3 regions of the Clostridium tanneri genome follow, and region 2 is predicted to be linked to each of the others. Evidence: riboswitches for the same ligand, from Rfam matches in the RefSeq annotation. Region 2 holds a riboswitch; each other region holds the start of a gene.
The links. A riboswitch is a leader RNA that binds a small molecule or an ion and turns the genes downstream of it on or off. The one in region 2 is predicted to bind cyclic di-GMP.
Positions count from the first base shown of each region.

Region 1: linked by a shared signal. The riboswitch ahead of P8V03_RS11390 (methyl-accepting chemotaxis protein) and the one ahead of P8V03_RS16425 (type II secretion system protein GspG) in region 2 are both predicted to bind cyclic di-GMP.
Region 3: linked by a shared signal. The riboswitch ahead of P8V03_RS06525 (ketoacyl-ACP synthase III) and the one ahead of P8V03_RS16425 (type II secretion system protein GspG) in region 2 are both predicted to bind cyclic di-GMP.

Region 1 covers NZ_JARUJP010000012.1:57,255-62,118, forward strand. Annotated here, with positions in the region: gene P8V03_RS11370 (indoleacetate decarboxylase activase) at 1-59, shown strand, start outside; gene P8V03_RS11375 (methyl-accepting chemotaxis protein) at 163-993, opposite strand; gene P8V03_RS11380 (DegV family protein) at 1,260-2,108, opposite strand; gene P8V03_RS11385 (TetR/AcrR family transcriptional regulator) at 2,244-2,822, shown strand; cyclic di-GMP riboswitch class II at 2,952-3,034, shown strand; gene P8V03_RS11390 (methyl-accepting chemotaxis protein) at 3,143-4,843, shown strand.
Region 2 covers NZ_JARUJP010000027.1:5,709-10,572, reverse strand. Annotated here, with positions in the region: gene P8V03_RS16445 (prepilin-type N-terminal cleavage/methylation domain-containing protein) at 1-222, opposite strand, end outside; gene P8V03_RS16440 (hypothetical protein) at 219-674, opposite strand; gene P8V03_RS16435 (type IV pilus modification PilV family protein) at 704-1,147, opposite strand; gene P8V03_RS16430 (prepilin-type N-terminal cleavage/methylation domain-containing protein) at 1,238-1,846, opposite strand; gene P8V03_RS16425 (type II secretion system protein GspG) at 2,137-2,640, opposite strand; cyclic di-GMP riboswitch class II at 2,990-3,073, opposite strand; gene groL (chaperonin GroEL) at 3,218-4,846, opposite strand.
Region 3 covers NZ_JARUJP010000006.1:1,185-6,048, reverse strand. Annotated here, with positions in the region: gene mglC (galactose/methyl galactoside ABC transporter permease MglC) at 1-139, shown strand, start outside; gene dmpI (4-oxalocrotonate tautomerase DmpI) at 298-483, shown strand; gene P8V03_RS06530 (methyl-accepting chemotaxis protein) at 649-2,178, opposite strand; gene P8V03_RS06525 (ketoacyl-ACP synthase III) at 2,204-3,208, opposite strand; cyclic di-GMP riboswitch class I at 3,285-3,370, opposite strand; gene P8V03_RS06520 (MORN repeat-containing protein) at 3,569-4,117, opposite strand; partial or broken gene P8V03_RS06515 (DNRLRE domain-containing protein) at 4,363-4,864, shown strand, end outside.

The sequences.
Region 1 (4,864 bases), on a different contig from region 2:
AAATGGAACTTTTAAAGGAAGCTGTAGAGTCTTCAGGAGTGAAATGTATTATTGGATAGCTTTGCATGGCTATTAGGGAAACAATAGCTATATTATTAACTTAAATAGCAGTACGATGTTGTTATGACTAAAAGAAGCCTTTTTAAAAGAGGCTTCTTTTAGTCATTTAATTTCTAACTGTTTAGTAACCTTTAATAAGACCTCTGATAGACTTCTTAGATCGTAAATAGAAGCACTTATTTCCTCAGATGCAGCAGCCTGGGACTGGGTTGTTGAGGCGTTTTTTTCAATTGTGTCCATAATAAGATTTATAGAATGCTGCATATCTTTAAGGCCTTGCTCTATTTGGTTTACGGCATTTTTGCTATTTACTGCAAGCTTTCGTATTTCTCCAGCTACTACTTGAAAGCCTCTTCCTTCTTGTCCAGCTCTTGAAGCTTCTATTGATGCATTAAGTCCTAAAAGATTAGTTTGATTAGCTATATTCCTTATAAAATCTGTAATTTTAGAAGTCTCATCTACACTTTTTCTTGTCACTTCAGCGGAAGACACCATTTCTTCCTGCGAGGAGGCTATGTTTTGTGCATTTGTAGTTATATCATTAATGCCTGTTGATATTTGTTCGATGGAACTTGCCAAGCTATCAACAACATTACTTAGTTGTTCATATATTTTAACTCTACTATCTAAACCCCAACCTACTCCTGCAGCACCTATTATTTGTTTGTTTTCATCAAACAAGGGTATGGTAATGGCCTTAAATGGGGTACCAAATAGTTCTTTTGGAACGATGACTCTTAAAGTTTTCTTAGACTGAACAACTTCATATAAGCCATCGCCAGGTCTCAATGATAATCCCTCATGTCCTGCGTCTACAGTTTTTCCAGCTTTGTAATATACTATTTTCTCTAAGTCTGATACCACAAGCATTGCATCTTCATCTTGAAACATATCTTCAAGAACTGAAATAATATTTAACATAGAATCTAACATGTTCAAAATTTTATCCCCCTTAATACAAAATTAAACAATATGTTTAACAACATTAATATGTCATATAAATATATTAGCAAAAATTGCAAAAATATGAAAGTTTTTATTAAAATATTTCTAACAAATTGGTAAAAAGTAATAAAAAGTAATAAAAACGAAAAAAGTAATTTATCATTTATATAGCTAAAAATAGGCGATTAAATAGAAATAAAAGTAGCTTCATGGTATTTGCTAACCATGAAGCTACTTTTTAATAAAATTCAACTCTATCTCTTATTTATCCAGGACAAACCGATGCTTCTAGTTCCTGTATGTACACTTATTACAGGTGATAGCTCTTCAATGAGAATTTCATGTTCAGGATATATATCCATCAACATTTCCTTTAAATCCAAGGCATAATCATATCCATTTGCATGTGCTAGAATAATCTTCGAGTTATTTGTAAGCTTTTCATTTTTAATTTGTTCAATTAAATTGTTATATACTTTTTTCATTGTTCTTACTTTTTGACTTACTAATATTTCGCCTTCCTCAAAGGACAAAATTGGCTTTATACTTAACATTCTGCCAAAGGAGGCTGCAGACAATGATATTCTTCCAGTACGATGTAAATGTGCTAAATCATCTACCACTAACAGTATTCTTGAGTTTGACCTGATGTATTCAAGATTTTTAATAATATGTTCAATACTAGCTCCCTCTTTTATTAACTCCAAAGTCTCAAGGGCCATCTGCTTTTGAATAGTTGCCGTAAATAGGGAGTCAAAAACAGTTATTTTATCCTCGGAAATTTGAGCCCTGGCAAACAGTCCTGTTTGGAATGTACCACTTAGCTTAGAGCTAATGGTAATGTATATAATATGATCGTACTTTTTTACTAATTCATCTAAAAGTTTAAAAACTTCTCCAGCAGAGGGTTGCGAAGTAGTTGGTAGATCCAAGGATTCCTCCATTTTCCTGCAAAATTCACTTGGAGTTATATCTAAGCCGTCTCTAAGATCTTTACCGTCAACTATTACACGTAATGGTATTGAGTATAAGTTGCTATTTTTTTCAATTATTTCTTTGTCAATTACAGCAGTACTATCAACTACTACAGCTATTTTATGCATACAATCCACCTCAAAAAAATGTTATAAATGTTACAAGTTATACACTTGTAACACTTGTATACTTATAATATAATACTATAAAGTGTGAAGTCAATTAAATATAATAAGTTACACAAATAAGGAGAAATGTTACAAATGAATCAAATGAAAGAAAAGGTTAATCCTATAACTTTAAGGTCTAAAAGTTTCATTGTAAAGTCATTAATTGAATTAATGGATAAAAAACCCTATAGTGAAATAACTTTAAAAGAAATTGCGGAAAATGCAGATTTAACTAGGCAAACAGTTTATAGAAACTTTGCTAAAAAAGAAGCTATATTAGAATACTATGTTGATGGATTTTACAATAATTTTATAAACACAATTTCAGCTAAAAATGATATAACATTATATGATCTGCTTATTACATATTTTGAATACTGGTATGAAAATAGAGAATTTGTAAAAAAACTTGTAGATAACAATGTATATCAAATACTGCTTGAGTTACATTTAAAATACTTAAATTCTATGGCAACAGATGAAAAATTTAAAAATTTAGTTTTTGTATCAAATAATAGTTATTTTAATCATTTTTCCGCTGGTGGATTGTGGTTTGCACTGAAAAAATGGGTGGAGGATGGCACAGAAAAAACTCCAAAGGAAATGACAAATACTATTTTAAACTTCTACCATGTTAAGGGGCTAAATGTTAGAAATATAAGAAGAGAATAAAATTTTATCTTATGTAATTACATGGATTAATTTCTAGTTTTTTCATATAACATAGCTAAAGAGTTACAAAAAATGTTGAATGTAACAGTTTTATATGATAATATATCTATGACTTATATTAGTTAAATTTAATTATAAGGAAACAATAAAAAGCTTTCTATAATTTTGTACCTTGAAAGCTTTGAGTTAGTTGTGCAACCGACCTGTATTTACTGAACAGAAGTTATGATGTTGTCTGTTTATAATTCAGGTCTTTTTTAGTGTAAATATATTTTTCAAAAGGGGGGAATATTGATGTATACAACTGCATCATAAGGGGTATGGGAAAACTAGGATTAAAGATTCTAAAAAGGGTAGGATTAATATTTATCTTTTCAATGATTTTACTATTTACAGTTAATTTATTTACCTTTCAGCATGTATTTTCAAAGGTACAGGAGGATGTAGCAGAGAACGCTAAAAAAGCAGTGAGTTCTGTTGATGGAGATAAGGTAGGGAGGCTTATTGAAAATAAGTCTATGGATAGTAAGGAATATAAAGAGCTAAAGGAATCGCTAATAACCTATAAAAATGATACAGGTATAAAGTTTTTATATATTATGGGAAAAGATGATAGCAGTGCCTATATGCTAGTAGATGCAAATATTAAAGAAAGCGACCAGATTGGAGAAAAGTATAACTTAGAGGAGGAAATGTTAGAGGCCTTTGGTGGAAAGGTATCTTATTCAAAGAATCCTGTAGAAGATAGCGATGGTGTACTTATATCTGGATATGCACCTATTAAAAATTCTTCAGGTGAGATTATAGCCATAATGGGGGCAGACATAGATGTATCATTATACACATATACTAAAAAGATCATGAACCTAAGTCTTATAATTACAGTTCTAGTTATGTGCAGCTTAACTATCTTAATGGTTTTTAGCTTATCAAAGAAGATATCCTTAAGTGTAGAAAAGATAAAGTATGGACTTGATAAAATGTCCGAAGGAGATTTAACAACTCCTATGCATATTAAAAGTGGAGATGAATTTGAAGATATAGCTTTATATATTAACAAAGTTAGGGTGGATATTAAGAAAATTGTTGAAGATATAGGAATAAGCTCAAATAGGGTAAGGCAGCAGACAGAAAGCTTATCTGCTGTATCAAAAGAACTGGCAGTTGCTTCTGAAGCTGTTGCTGAATCTACTGATGAAGGTGTAAAAAACCTAAGTGTTCAGAAGGAACAAATGGTAACTATAAATACTATACTAGATAACTTTGGGACAAAGGTTAATGAAATTTTGTCACTAGCGAAAATGTTAAATTCTGAAGTTGAAATTATAAATAATAAGGCTCAGGATAGTAATAAGGATTTAGTAAATTTTGAACAATCAATCAAGGAGGTAAATTTATCTTTTGATGATGTAAGAGATAAAATAAAAGGCTTTGCTATAAACTTAAATAAAATTAGCAAAATAACTAACATAATAAATGATATTGCAGATCAAACTAATTTACTTGCCTTAAATGCAGCTATTGAGGCTGCAAGAGCTGGAGAAAGCGGTAGAGGATTCTCAATAGTTGCAGAAGAAATAAGGAAGCTGGCAGAACAATCTAAGAATTCATCACAGAATATAACTTCCTTAATTGAAGTTGTTTTACATGAAGGGGAATTGATTGCTGAAACATCAGACAATATGAATGACAGGCTCAATGACCAGGTAATAAAGCTTAACAGTTCTACAGATAGTATTAGAACAGTTATCAGTTACATAGAAGAGGTTTTTCCTAAAATCAATAATATACATAATAATATAGTTGCTATTAATGGGGAAAAAGAAAGAATAATCGAAGACACTATGAGTATGTCTTGTGCTTCAGGAAATATTTCAGCTTCTGTAGAAGAAATATCATCTTCTACTCAGGAGATAAGTGCCTCTTCCCAGGAGATAGCAGGTGCCGCTGAGCAGTTAACGGATATAACGGAGGAAATGGTAAAAAATATAGAAAAGTTTCAAGTTTCTGAGGAAAAATAGAGAGTAATATAACTATAAAAA
Region 2 (4,864 bases):
GCTGAGACTATTATCAATAAAACTACTTGAAGACTGAAGATCCCTACTTAACCATGTATTTACCACTCTAATATCTTCATTATTCTTGATATTGCTATTTTGTTTACTAAAGAATGTGTTAGATGAATTAATAACATCGTAGGTTATAGCAACAATCACTCCCAGTATGGCTACAGATATCATTAATTCCACTAAAGTAAACCCTTTTTTATACCTTCTCATTTATCCTCCTGCCAACTTTCAATTTTTCCTGTTTCTATATTAATAATAGCTTTTAATCCATATTGGGTTCCTTTTGTGGTAGTTCCTGTAGATTTGATAACTCCCCTTTTTTTCTGTGATGTATTGTCTAGCTGATAACTAAAACTATACTTTCCTATATCATTTATGCTTAACAAGTTACTGCTTACTTCTCTACTATCAAAATAACTTATTTCCTCGTATTTGTCTTCTTTGTTCATATCACTAATTTTTTTATTATATAAATATACAGCATGCTCTATTCCCGCTTCTGCAAGATACTTGGCAGATTGCCTTTCTTCTGATGCCCTTCTAGTTCTAATTTCATTATTCATTGAAGTCAATAGTATTCCACTTAGTGATATCAAAATTAGCCCTGCCAGCATTGCTATAAAAAGAGCACTTCCTTTTTTAATCTTATTTACGTTATACATAGGCATAATCCTCTATAACTATTAATTTTTTATTTTCCAAGGTATAAAGTTGTACCTAGTTTTAGTGAATTGTTATCTTGAGGCTTAACTTCAATCTTTATATCTATAAGGTCCTCTGCCTTTTCACTTAAAGTCAGCTTCAAATCATAATTTATTCCTTCTGAGACTTCTCCAGCATACTTTTCATCTATTTTCTTTAAGTTTTTATGGAATACTCCTGTTGAGTAAATATAATCTTCATCCTTGAGAAAGTCCTGTAAATCTGTTAAATCACTTAATGTATTTTTGTTTGCTTTGATTTTCTCTAATTCATTCTGTGCTATTATCAGGGAGTTCAGTTTTTGTTCACTGGTGTTAGATGATTTTATGCCCACATAGGATACATTGGAAAAGATAAGTACAGTGATGCTGATTAAGAGCATAGCTATTATGACTTCTATTAATGTAAATCCTTTTTTCCTGTTCTTAATCATATAACTATGCCCCCTTTTCTATAAAAGTAACTATATAATCATTTTAACGTAAATGACCACATAGTTACTTTATGATATAAGTAAATTGCATTAATCATGCCCTTCCGCCATATTTGAGCCAGCACCTGTACCCCTCTTAACATTTTCAGCATTCTCTACGATAGTCCAAGTAACCCAGCTAGTATTTGATCCCTGCCATTGGATTTTACCCTTTGATGCCCCATCAGTGTTGTCTATTGTTTTATCAAGCATGTCAGCTATTCCTTTAGAATTACTCACTCCATTTAATGATATTTCTAGCACTAAATTATTATTATTGCTACCTATTTTTCTATAATCCAACTGGTAATTAAATTCGCTTTCTTCTCCTCCTGAATTAAATGGGTTTTTAGGCCATCGCTCTAGATAAGGTCCATTCCAACCGTTAACTCCTGTTATACCACTTTCACTCGGTGCTTTTAAGTAAGTTTCCTTATTTGTTTGTCCAGTACCAATTATGCGCGGCCATTGTCCTGTATCTCCATAGTAGTGCAAGGTTGCTGCCTCTACTGCTTTACAGTCTCCAACTAATCTGCTAACTTTGCTCTTTTCAATTGCCTTAAAAGCATTTGGTGCTACAACTGCTGCTAGTATTGCTATTATTGCAATTACTACTAGTAACTCCACTAAGGTAAATCCTTTTTTATGTTTGAATCTCATTAACATAATTCCCTCCAATTTAAACTGTTCTTATTCTTATATTCAAAAATTAGTGCATTTAAATTAATGCACTAATTTTTAACAAATATATTGTTAAGTACTTTAATCCTAAAGCTTTTCCTGTATTTTCTGTTTGGTAACTACATTATTACACTTTAAGATTTAAAACCCGTAATCACTGCCCTTTATTAAAAGCAATAATGCCTCACCATTTTTCTTATACATTTTAATTTTCATAGTTCCTCTCTTAACTCTTGCACTTACTTGGAATCTAAAATTTATTCTTAATTTTATTGTTCAGAAATAACTAAATAAACCGTAGTTGATGATGATCTTACAATACCTGAATCAGCATCCGATGTTCCTCCATCTAGATCAGTTTCTAACTTTTCTATAGCTTTACTGTTTACATCTTCTAATTTTAGTGCTTTTGTGCTGGCAGTTAATCCAAATCCAGTTGCATCCACACCTTCAACGAATTCATAATCTCCGCCCCATGGATTTTTACTCTTCCACTTCTCCATATAAGGACCATTCCAACCTTCTTTGGAGTCATCTTTTACGAATCCATCTTCATCAGCCTCATCACCTGGCCACTTACCAGTATCTGAATAATAGCTCAATGCCGCTGTCTTAACCGCCTTAAAGTCTGACTCCGCTGCCGATACCTTACTCTTTTCAATTGCTTTAAAGGCATTTGGTGCTACCACTGCTGCTAGTATTGCTATTATTGCTATAACTACTAACAATTCTACTAATGTAAAACCTTTTTTTACAGCTTGTTTAATTTTCAATAAAACCCCTTCCTTTCAAAAAAACTATTTATGTAATAAAGATTTTACTACTAAAATCTCTATTTTCTAGTTAACCTCTTGGTAAAATAATTATGGTCAAATATCTTTTATCCATTAGTTATTACTCATTGAAAATTTTACACTATGTTGACATATACAAAATCATAGATGTTAGATATGAATCAAGTTCGCCTTGTTGTGAATTAGTATCAATTCTTAAAGGTAGATTATTACATGTATTGTATTATTATATTCGCAACAACTACTAAAGAAGGCATGTCTATAAAAATAATTACAAAAATCACTATATTTAGGTTAAAATAAACCCCTATATCCATAAACACATTTACGAATATAGGGGTGGTTGCATCACTAACTCCATACATCCAAGATGCCCAAATAAAGCATGTACTTCACAGTTTCCCTTAACTATTTATTTTATTGATTTAATTTTATCACCTCACCTAAATTTATTCAATATAAATTTACCAACATTGTAATATATATCCACAACCATCGCCCTAGTTACAATAAAAAAACGCCACATGCATAAGCACATGACGTTTTAATTATAATCTTAGTACATTCCGCCCATATCCATTCCTGGAGCACCTGGCATTGGTGCAGCATTCTTTTCTGGGATATCAACTACTGCAGCTTCAGTAGTTAAGAATGTTGCAGCTACTGATGCAGCATTTTGAAGTGCTGATCTTGTAACCTTAGTTGGGTCAACGATACCAACCTTTAACATGTTTACATACTTATCATGTAAAGCATCGTATCCCATTCCAACTTCGCTGTTTCTAACTTTATCAATTATTACTGAACCTTCAACACCAGCATTTGTAGCTATCTGTCTTACTGGTTCTTCTAGAGCTTTTCTGATTATGTCTATACCAACTTTGATATCTATAACATCAGAAGTTAACTCAGCAACCTGTGGGATTGCGTTAACGTAAGCTGTTCCACCACCTGCAACTATTCCTTCTTCAACAGCTGCTTTTGTAGCTGCTAGAGCATCTTCTATTCTTAACTTTCTTTCTTTTAATTCAGTTTCAGTTGCAGCACCAACTTTAATTACAGCTACTCCACCTGCTAATTTAGCAAGTCTTTCTTGTAATTTTTCTCTATCAAATTCTGAAGTAGTTTCTTCTATTTGTCTCTTTATTTGAGCTACTCTGTTATGGATTTCGTTCTTGTCGCCTCTTCCATTTACAATTACAGTATTCTCTTTTGAAACTTTAACAGATTCAGCTCTTCCAAGCATTTCTAGAGTAGTTTCTTTTAATTCTCTTCCTAATTCTTCTGAAATTACTTCTCCGCCAGTAAGTATAGCTATGTCTTGAAGCATATCTTTTCTTCTGTCACCGAAGCCTGGAGCTTTTACTGCTACACAAGTAAATGTTCCTCTTAATTTGTTAAGAACTAAAGTAGGTAATGCTTCTCCTTCTACATCTTCAGCAATTATTAATAACTTTCTTCCTTGTTGAACAATCTGCTCAAGTACTGGTAATATATCTTGGATATTTGATATCTTCTTGTCTGTAATTAAGATATACGCATCATCTAATACAGCTTCCATTTTTTCTGTATCAGTTACCATGTATGGACTTACATATCCTCTATCGAACTGCATACCTTCAACTACATCTAATTCAGTTCCCATAGACTTTGATTCTTCAACAGTGATAACACCTTCGTTACCTACCTTTTCCATAGCGTCTGCTATAAGTTTACCAATTTCCTCATCAGCAGCGGATATAGCAGCAACTCTTGCTATGTCTTCTTTTCCTTCAACAGGTCTTGAATTTTTCTTTATTTCTTCTACTGCTTTATCTACAGCCATTCTTATACCTTGTCTTATAAGCATTGGGTTAGTACCAGCTGTAACATTCTTTAAGCCTTCTCTTATAATTGCTTGAGCAAGTAATGTAGCTGTAGTTGTTCCATCTCCTGCTACATCATTTGTTTTAGTAGCAACTTCTTTAACTAATTGTGCTCCCATATTTTCATATGGATCTTCTAATTCTATTTCTCTTGCTATAGTAACACCATCATTTGTTATAAGTGGTGAACCAAATTTCTTATCTAATACAACATTTCTTCCCTTTGGTCCTAATGTAACTTTTACAGTATTAGCTAGTTTATCTACACCAGCTTGCATTGATCTTCTAGCTTCTTCGCTAAATAAAATACTTTTTGCCATAAAAGAGACCCTCCTCGC
Region 3 (4,864 bases), on a different contig from region 2:
AGGTGTACTTATATTTAGTGTAATAAACTATGGATTAACTTTTATAGGGGTAAGTCCTTACTGGCAGCTTATTATAAAAGGTCTTATAATTGTTTCTGCAGTGGCTTTTGATATTAGAAAATATATAGCTAAAAAGTAAGAGAAATTAGTATCAACAAGGGTACTATACTACAAAAAAGTGCATTATTGAATGATATCCTTTATATAAGGTAAAATAAGAATATCTACAACATAAATAGATAGAAAAAATAAATTGGTGTAGTGATTATTGCACTAAATATACTAAGGAGTGATATTATGCCAGTTGTAAAAGTAGGAATATCAAAACTTACTAAGGAAAAGAAAAAGGAAGTAATAGAAAGGGTTTCAGAAACATTAAGTGATATAACTAATATACCTAAACAAGCTTTTGTTGTACTTATTGATGAGTATGATGCTGATAATGTAGGTGTGGGCGGAGTACAGTTATCTGAACATAAGTAACTATACTGTTACAGCTTAAAGTATAAAAGTAATCTCCTGTAGTCAGACTTGGGATAAAGTCAATTACAGGAGACTTTTTCATGGTTAATTATATTTTACACTTCTATCTATTGATAAAAATAAGAGTTAAAAAATTACAAGAGGTATGTTTACAAAATTACTATTTTAGGAAATTAATTTATTCATTTCAACAGCAATATTTTTTAAACTCTCGGCACTGCTGGTTAACTCCTCGCTTACAGCTAGGTTTTGGCTTATAGACTTGCTAACTAAATTAAAATTATTTATAGCTTCCTTTGTGGTGTCAGAAATATTGCAATTAAAAGTAACAACATTTTCAGTTTCTAATAGAAGAGTATTAGTTAACTTACTTATTTCTTTTATATTTTTTCCAGAATCCTTTAACCCAGTTAGCATAATCCTAATGTTGTCAACAGCATTGTTTATAATAGCATCTCCATTGTTTATCTTTTCAGTATTCTCAGTCATGAGATGCTCTACTTGAATAACTCTTTCTTTAAATTCATTAGTAATTAGAGCTACATCGTTTAGGGAATTCCTTGTATTTTCAGCAAGAATTCTGATTTCATCTGCAACAACTGCAAAACCTTTTCCAAGCTGGCCTGCTCTTGCGGCCTCAATTGATGCATTTAACGCAAGAAGATTAGTTTGTTCAGATATTTCTCTTATTATAAAGAGTATATCATCGATTTGTTGAGATTTTTCTTCTAGTATCTTTGTAGCATCAAAGGTATTTTCTACACTATCTTTTATGCTGCTTATAATATTTAGAGTTTCAGTTAATGCCTCTTCATTTTGATTAGATAAATGAATGAGATTTGTAGAATTACTTTCAGTATCCTTAGCTTTAATTGAGATAGATTCGTTTGCGTTTAAAAGTTCATTGAGTACTCTAGTATTTTCAGTAGAGTTATTTAGCAGCTTATCTGCATCTTCAGAAATTGTTTGAGTAGTGTTTGATATTTCCTCCATAGATTTGCTCTCTTCCGTAGCTATAGCAGCTAATGTTTCACTTGAGCTTAATAAGCATTTAGCAAACTCGGCAGTTTTATTAAATAAATTACGTATATTTTCGTTATTATTCTTTAGTTCCTCTTCGCTTTTTTCAATAGAATTTAGTAGTCTAGATGAAAAAGATGTAAAAGCTATAATAGCAAAGGAAACTAGGAATATAGAGATTATTCTAAGAATCAACTCTCTTAAAAAGAACTGATCTGGCAATGTATAAGGGTTTGTAGTGAACAATATAATTTCTGAGATAACACTTAATATAATGGAAATTATATTCATCTTATTATCTAAAAATAGGGAACCTAGTATGATAAAATAAAACACTGTTACCCAAAGTTCTCTAGATGGAATTATGAAACCCATATATATGTAATTTATATAAGAAGCAGCAAGTATAACCATTTTTAAGTTTTTAAAGACTTTATTGTTAAGCTTTTTATCTGCAATTGCTTGCTTATACATAACAGTGAGAACAACTATTTCAAGAATACCTAGAAAAAATAGTGTGATTAAATAAGTCCAACTAACTTCATTATATAAACCTAATAGCTTCATTATAGCAAACATTGATCCTGCTATTAATGCACTTATAGAGTAGATAACTATGACGAATTTTAATGTTTGCTCTTGATATTTAACTATAGTGTTTGAATCAATTTGCATATTATTATTCAACTCCTTGAAATTACTACCATTTGTACAATAGAGTTCCTATACTATATCCAGAGGCTACTGAGCAGAATATAACTATATCATCTCTATCAAATTTTTTATATTTTAATCTGTCATCTAAAGCCATAATAGGGCTTGTACACCCAGTATATCCATATTTGTTTCCAATGAAGGTTGCTTTACTTATATCGGCATGAAGCTTGTCTAAGGTTAACTCAAGATCTACTCGTGAAAATTGTGACATAAAATAATGGTTAACGTTCTCTGGTTTGTATCCATGATCTTGTAAAAGTTCTATAATTGTTTCACTCCATTTTTCCGAAAGAAAACTAAAATCAAAGGGTTTCCAAAACATCTTTTTGTCTTCAGAATCAATACAGCTGTTGGGAATATTTGACATACCGCATCCTGGCATAGTTATAGACCAATAGTAGGAATCATCTGTAAACATTCTAGAACCTAAAATTCCTCTTTCTTCTTCTTCCTCTTTTGCTTCAAGCACTAATGCAGCTGCGCCGTCAGCAGAACAGCCAAAGGCAACCATGTCATCTTCTCTAGCTAGTTTGCTAATTAGTAATGAGCCAACAACTAATATTCTTTTGTATTTTTTGTCAGTTTTAAGATATCTAGCGGCTATGTCCATACCGGTTATCATACCTATGCAATTAGAGTTAACATCGAAGACTGACGAAACATTCTCTGCTTTAAGCTGATTTTTGATTAAAAGAGCACAACAAGGTGATAGATATTCAGGGGTGTCTGAAACTGAGATAATCATATCAATATCAGATATAGATAATCCTGCATTAACTAAAGCTTCATTAGAGGCTCTAACTGCCATAGTAACACTAGTTTCATTATTATCGGCAAGTGTTCTAACTTCTCTACCTAACTTGGACATAAGCGCTGCAGCATGATCTTCAAGTTGGTATTTCTTAAAATGCTCGATAAAATAGTGATTATCCAATTGTTTGTTGGGATGATATGCTCCAACTCCAACTATATGTACATTCTTATACATAGTAACTCCTCCTAATAACTTGCTGCAAAAACAAAAAATAGCAATGCTAAGCAATACGATTTTTAAACAGCGTTAACCTAGCAACCTGACAATCATAGGAAAATATCCTTTAGACTCATGGCTTTGCGTCCTTATCTTTAGATAAGTTTGCCTTGTTTAGTTTAACTATTATTTGTTTAAGCTACTATTTTAATAACAGTTTTAATTATACCATAATTTTCATAAAACTCAACATACCTGTTAAATTATGTCTAAAGTGTGTTATACATGTCATTAAACATGAATTATGTAAAAATAAGGGTAGTTAGGTTGTGATTTACACAAACCTAACTACCCTTATTAGTAAGTTGACAATCTATTTTATTTTTCTACCAGCCTGTCATCGCTAAATTCTCCTACAATAACTTCTCCATCAACGCAGACAAACATACCCTGTCCTTCCTTTTTATCATCTTTCCATTGACCTATGTATTTTTCACCGTCTGGCCAGGTATGAACTCCTTCACCATGTCTTAAATCATTTTTCCAGCTTCCTGCATAAGTGTCGCCATCAGACCAGATGTAAATGCCTTCTCCTGATTTTTCACCATTTTCCCAGTTACCTATGTATTTTTCACCATCTGGCCAAGTATATATTCCATAGCCATGCTTTTCATCATTTTTCCATTCTCCAATATACTTCTCTCCAGATATCCAGGTAAGAGTACCTTGACCATTCATTTGGTTGTTGTGCCATTGACCTACGTATTTACTGCCATCCTTATAATAGTAGGTTCCCTGTCCTTCCATTTTGCCATCTTTCTTATCTCCAACGTAGGTTCCACCATGAATATGCTGCTTAACTATAGGCTGAGGAGTACCTACCTTTACCTTGTCTAAGTCAACTTTAGTTAATTGTAATTTCTTCATATTTTATCTCTCCTTTGGGTATTTTTCTAGTTAGGCCTAAAATGTAGTTTTTATATGTTTTATAAATATAAATCTATTCATATTATAACCATTTTATAGAATGGTAAGAATAATATTATCACATAATGGGATAAGAAGATATTAGAAATAAGAATTATAGCGAGCTAAGTTAACTAATATTGAAAGTAACAAATTCCCTTCAAGAAGCATAAGATGATACAATAGTGCTGATTTAGGAGGATTTTATGGGAAAACATAAAAAGACTAATCTACTTAGGCAGAATAATTCTAATCTATCAGAATCAACTAAAAAACCTGAAATAATCAATCCTAAAAGAAAAAAGAAAAGAATAGTGGGAGAAGTTAAAGAAAAAAGAGAAAAGAATGTTAAGCACTTTTTAAAAGAAGATCTAACCTTTGAAGCAGTTATTTATAATGAAAATGTTCACTATTATAGTGATGGGCAGTGGAAAGATATAGATAACTCAATAATAGATAGTAAAGACGAAGAAAATAACGATGTATTTGAAAATAGGGAAAATGACATTAAAATTAAGATTGGTAAAAAGGTTAAAAATAAGAAATTAGTGACTATTAGAAAAGATAAATATGAAATATCTTGGGGAATTGATAAAGCTTCAAATTCTAATGGTAAAGTAAAAGGTAAAGAAAAGTTGAGATCTAAAAACGAGCATCAACCTAGAAACAAAAGCAGTGATAAACAAGTTAAATACAGACAACAGCAAG